One region of the Pseudomonas sp. KB_15 genome, then DNA from elsewhere that is predicted to be linked to it. Evidence: riboswitches for the same ligand, from Rfam matches in the RefSeq annotation. Region 1 holds a riboswitch; the other holds the start of a gene.
What was found. Region 1 has a riboswitch for cobalamin ahead of cobO (cob(I)yrinic acid a,c-diamide adenosyltransferase). Riboswitches for the same ligand answer to the same signal wherever they lie in the genome.
Positions count from the first base shown of each region.

Region 2: another riboswitch for cobalamin. It lies ahead of cobW (cobalamin biosynthesis protein CobW); the one in region 1 lies ahead of cobO (cob(I)yrinic acid a,c-diamide adenosyltransferase).

Region 1 is NZ_JBFREX010000017.1:89,918-92,852, reverse strand. Features, by position in the region: gene AB4Z35_RS16115 (cobyrinate a,c-diamide synthase) at 1-1,192, opposite strand, end outside; gene cobO (cob(I)yrinic acid a,c-diamide adenosyltransferase) at 1,189-1,800, opposite strand; cobalamin riboswitch at 1,883-2,115, opposite strand; gene AB4Z35_RS16105 (hypothetical protein) at 2,269-2,853, shown strand; partial or broken gene AB4Z35_RS16100 (PQQ-dependent sugar dehydrogenase) at 2,921-2,935, shown strand, end outside.
Region 2 is NZ_JBFREX010000035.1:41,118-44,052, reverse strand. Features, by position in the region: gene AB4Z35_RS22340 (CbtA family protein) at 1-288, opposite strand, end outside; gene AB4Z35_RS22335 (CbtB domain-containing protein) at 300-491, opposite strand; cobalamin riboswitch at 613-839, opposite strand; cobalamin riboswitch at 1,016-1,228, shown strand; gene cobW (cobalamin biosynthesis protein CobW) at 1,332-2,402, shown strand; gene cobN (cobaltochelatase subunit CobN) at 2,406-2,935, shown strand, end outside.

The DNA of each region.
Region 1 (2,935 bases):
GCCCACCATTCGGGCTCAAGCCTCGGGCAATCGGCGCCAGTTCCGTGCTAGTCAGCGAATGGTGATAGGTGTGCCCGCGCAGCGAACCTTCCGGCAACTCCACCGCTTGCAACGCCAGCGCTGCCAGACGCTTTTGCATGACCGCATCACCGGCCAGCAAGCCCGCCAGCTCGGCGCGAGTGCCCTCGACATCGGTCAGGGAGTCGAGCAGATACAGCATGCCACCACACTCGGCGAGCAACGGTTTGCCGGCGGTGTGGTGCGCGCGGATCGCGTCGAGCATCGCGGTATTTTGCGCCAGCGCAACATGGTGCAGCTCCGGGTAACCACCCGGCAGATACAGGCTGTCCGCCTCCGGCAACGCACGGTCGCGGATCGGCGAGAAGAACGACAACTCGGCGCCCATTGCCCGCAGCAAATCCAGGCTCGCGCCGTAAGTGAACGCAAAAGCTTCATCACGGGCGACGGCAATGCGCACACCGGCCAGCAGCGGTTCGACTGCGATGGCATCAGGTGCGGCGAACTCGACCGCCGGTGGAAGCGCGACCTCGCAACTGCTGGCCAGGGCATCAGCTGCCGCATCGAGGCGCAGGTCGAGATCGTTCAATTCACTGGCCTGCACCAGCCCAAGGTGTCGGCTCGGCAATTCGATCCCGGTTTCCCGGGACAGCGCGCCGTACCAGCGCAAACCTTCCGTCAGGCTGCCTTCGAGCAGTTGCGCGTGGCGCAGCGTGCCGACACGATTGGCCAGCACGCCGGCGAACGGCAAGTCCGGCTGATAACGCGCCAGCCCCAGGGCCAATGCACCAAAAGTCTGGGCCATGGCGGTGCCATCGATCACGCCCAATACCGGGACACCGAAATGCCGCGCCAGATCGGCGCTCGACGGCGTACCGTCGAACAGCCCCATGACACCTTCGATCAGGATCAGGTCGGCTTCAGCGGCGGCTTCCCACAACAGTCGACGACTCTCCTGCTCGCCGACCATCCACATGTCCAGTTGATACACCGGCGCACCGCTGGCGCGCTCGAGGATCATCGGATCGAGAAAATCGGGGCCGCACTTGAACACGCGAACCTTGCGCCCCTGATTGCGATGCAATCGGGCCAACGCCGCGGTGACGGTGGTCTTGCCCTGGCCGGAGGCCGGCGCGGCAATCAGTACCGCCGGACAGTGCCGAGGCTGACTCACAATTCGACGCCTTTCTGCGCTTTGATCCCGGCTTGAAAGGCGTGTTTGATCATGCCCATTTCGGTGACGGTGTCGGCCATCTCGATCATTTCCGGCTTGGCGGCACGACCGGTGACCACCACGTGTTGCATCGGTGGTCGGGACTGCAGGTCGCTGAGCACCTGATCGAGATCGAGGTAGCCGTGCTTGAGGGCGATGTTCAGCTCATCCAGCACCACCAGACCGATGGACGGATCACGCAGCAGTGCCTGCGACACCGCCCAGGCGGCTTCGGCGGCGGCGATGTCGCGCTGACGATCCTGGGTTTCCCAGGTAAAGCCTTCGCCCATCACGTGAAAGCGCACCTGCTCGGGAAAACGTCGGAAGAACAACTCTTCGCCCGTGCTGCTGCGGCCCTTGATGAACTGCACCACGCCGCATTGCATGCCGTGCCCCAAGGCGCGGGCGAGCATGCCGAAGGCCGAACTGCTCTTGCCTTTGCCGTTGCCGGTCAGCACCAGCAACAGGCCGCACTCGTTCGGGGAATTGGCGATGCGCTCGTCGATCACGGCTTTTTTGCGCTGCATGCGCGCCAGGTGGCGTTCGTCACGATCGGGGGTATCAGTCATGGGGGAGCTCTCCGTTGAGGCTGGAATAACGGCGGGCAGGCACAACAATAGAAGGCAAAAAGCCTGGCATCGCCCACCGTGATGCCGCTGGATGAATCAGGCCGGTCTCCGGGCTCATGAGTGGCGCAGGGCCAGACTGTGCGCCTTCCCGCATCGAATCGACACAGTGGCACCAGACACAGTTTTCACTCATTTACCGTTGCGGGGGCAGCGCCGGAATTGCGGGCCTTCGACCAACAGAAGAACTCACTCACCGGCTTCCCTGTTTCACTCTGTCGACCCAAGCCACAGAGCACCTGAAACAAGCCGCGAAGGTTAGAGGGTTGGGGGTGGAGCGTCAATTAAAGCCGGGAGGCCACCTGCCGAATAACTGCTGCCAATCAATAAACTGACGTCAATCTTGTGCCACGCTCTCAGCAATGATATCAAAGAGCCACAATCCCGTAACACAACAACAAGGGTGAGCCCATGCAAGGCATGATCATCAGCAATCCAAAGCTGGAATTCCTGCGCCCGGTGCTCGAGCGCTGGTTTGAATGCATCGACCGCTATAACGCCGTCCGCGGTGATGGCGACACACCGTACTGGCACGACGAAAAAGCCAATCTCGGATTGCTGTCTGCCGCCGCCTGGATGGCCGGGATGGTCACGCTGCAACAGACGCCAACCCGTAAACAGACCGAAGAAGGCGAACGCAACAGCCGCGCCGACCTGTTCCTCGCCTCACCCGAGACCCGCGCCTACATCCAGACCAGCCAGCGCTGGCCACGGGTCAACAGCCTGAATCTGAACCAGGCCCTGCTCGACATCGCCAGCGACGCGAAGCGAGTGAGCCATGCCAGCGACCTGAAGCTCGGCTGCCTGTTTGTCGCCCCGCAAAAAGCCCAGCAAGGCGCTACGCCGGAAGAACTCCAGGACATGGTCGACGACCTGCAAAAGGAACACACCTGCGCTGTCGCCTGGTATTTCCCTTACGCCTATCGCAAGTTGCGCAACGAAGCCGGCAACTATCACCCCGGCATTGCCGTGCTGTTCAAGGAGGCTCGCGGCTGAGAGGTTGAACCATCGGACGACAACGCTTCTCTATGATTAGAACAAGGCATTCATAGGGAACACCAGCATGCACACGCCCCCG
Region 2 (2,935 bases), on a different contig from region 1:
CAGGCCGGCCAGCATCAGGGCGAAACCGACGGCCACCACCAGATTGCCGCCAGTGGTCGACAGCACGCGCTGCCAGCCGTCTTCCGGTTCCCAGGCTTGCGCATCGTGGGTGTGGGCGGCCATGGCGCCATCGGCGTGTTGGTGAACTTCAACAGCGGCCGGTTCGGCTTTTTCGTAGGTCTCGGCCTGCAAAATCAGCGGAGCGACCCAGAAGCTTTGCAGCAGCGTCAGCAGCAGGGCGGCCAGCAGCCCGGTGAAACCTGCGGTTTGCGCAATACGCTTGATCATGTCGGCAGCTCTCAATGGCACGGGAACGCGGAGCTGTGACGGGTATCGTGGGCGGCATTGTGCACCGCTTCGATGTGCGAGAAACCGGCGAAATACACAAGGCAAGCGCCCAGGATCGACGCGCAGACGGCGGCGGTCAGGCGTTGGGCCAGGGTAGAAGTGCTGCTGGTGGTGATGTGGCCGGTGCTGCTGATGATCGACATGGCGTATCCCTCTGGTCTGTCAGCGGGGAATAAGAGCGCATGCAAAAACCTGCACGACCAGGCGCGCAGCGTTTCGAACAGCGCCCGCCCACCGCGGGTTTGTTGGTTCAGTGATCGTACTGGTCACTTTGTGTTGCGGGCCGGTCTCCGGGCTCACGAGGGGGCAAAGGCTTGGGCCTGTTCCTGCAAGCATCACCTTCCCATGCCGTAGTGGCACAGTGGATCTGATGCTTCGCTCGCTTACCGTTGCGGGGGCAGCACCGGACTGACATGGCTTAAGAGTAAAGCACATGATTCACCGGTTTCCCGTTTCACCCTGTGAAGGGCACCCGTAACAAGGTGTGTAGGAGAGCATGGGCGGGGGTTGGGCGTCAATTGGCAAGGGTTCTCAACAGCAGACCGAGGTGCCTTCATCGCGAGCAGGCTCGCTCCCACAGGTGATTGCATTCCAATGTGGGAGCGAGCCTGCTCGCGATGGGGCCGCTGATGGCGCCACAAGACATTGACCCGCCCCAATACCATGCGTAGCCTTGCGCTTTCGAGGTTCTTCGGCGTTTGTCGAAGCTAAGAAGGGAACGCGGTCAATGCCGCGGCTGCCCCCGCAACTGTGAACGGTGATGTTCGCTGCCACGCCACTGCAGGCTCTATCCATGGGACCGGCGGGAAGGCGCAGCGAATGCCAGGCTCAAGGCCGGCACACCGTCAGCCAGGAGACCTGCCTCGAAACAGATTCTCACTTTCAACCGGGCGGGGTGATCCGGTGGCGAACTCTTCAGGCACACGCGTGCGCGTTGCCGGTCGTCGTCCCGTATGCCCGCCAGCTTAGCCAAAGGGCATCCGATGAAAACACTGGCCAAACTCCCCGTCACCATCGTCACAGGCTTTCTCGGCTCGGGTAAAACCACGCTGCTGCGGCACATGCTCGACAACGCCCAGGGTCGCCGCATCGCGGTGATCGTCAACGAATTCGGCGAGCTGGGCATCGACGGCGAAATCCTCAAGCAGTGCTCCATCGGCTGCACTGAAGAAGAAGCCAACGGTCGTGTCTACGAGCTGGCCAACGGCTGCCTGTGCTGCACCGTCCAGGAAGAGTTCTTCCCGGTGATGCGCGAACTGGTGGCCCGTCGCGGCGATCTCGATCACATCCTGATCGAAACTTCGGGCCTGGCCCTGCCAAAGCCGCTGGTGCAAGCCTTCCAGTGGCCGGAAATTCGCAGCGCCTGCACGGTGGATGCGGTGATCACCGTGGTCGACAGCCCGGCCGTCGCCGCCGGTACGTTCGCCGCATTCCCCGATCAGGTTGACGCTCAGCGCAAACTCGACCCGAACCTGGACCACGAGTCGCCACTGCACGAACTGTTCGCCGACCAATTGGCCAGCGCCGACCTGGTGATTCTCAACAAATCCGACCTGATCAACCCGGCCGACCTGGCCCGCGTGCGCCTGGAAGTCGCCGAAGAATTGCCGCCAGCGGTCAAAATCATCGAGGCCAGCAGCGGTCGCCTGCCGCTGGACGTGCTGATCGGCCTGGGTGCCGGCTCCGAAGAACACATCGACAGCCGTCACAGCCACCACGACCATCATCACGATGGCGACGACGATCATGATGACCACGATCACGACGCCTTCGATTCGATCTCCATCGAACTGCCCCAGGCCGACGAAAGCCTGCTGATGGACGCGCTGACCCAACTGGTGGTCCAGCACGGCATTTTGCGGGTCAAGGGTTTTGCGGCGATCCCGAACAAACCGATGCGCTTGCTGATCCAGGGCGTGGGCACGCGGTTCGACAAGCACTTCGACCGTCAGTGGGGCGCCGAAGAAGCGCGCATCACCCGCCTGGTGCTGATTGGCCAGGAACTGGACGCCACTGTTCTCGAAGCGCAACTGCGCGCCGCGCTCAGCGTGTAAGCCATGCACCTGCTCAGGACCCAGCCCGGCGGTTTCGTGTCGGATGACAACATCGCCGACCTTGGACAAACCCCCGCCGAACTGGTGGTCCTGTGCAGCGGCGACTCCAGCCTGGCGCTGCTCGCCGAAGCGGCGCAGCAGTTGCCCGACGATTATCCGAGCGTGCGCCTGGCCAACCCGATGCAGGTGCAGAACCATGCCTCGGTCGACTTGTACGTCGACGAAGTGCTGCGTCACGCCAGGGTGATCCTGATTTCGCTGCACGGCGGCATCGCCTATTGGCGTTACGGCATCGAGCGTCTGGTCGAGCTGTCGCAGCGCGGCGTGCAGGTAATCCTGGTACCGGGCGATGATCGCCCGGACCCGGAGCTCAGCGACTTGAGCACCGTCGGCGCCGAGGATCGCGACCGGCTCTGGCAGTTTCTGCGTCAGGGTGGCATGGGCAACGCCCTGGATTTCTTCCGCTGCCTGGCCAATCGCTGGCTGGCGCGCGATTACAGCTGGGGCGAGCCGCAAACCCTGCCACGCACGGC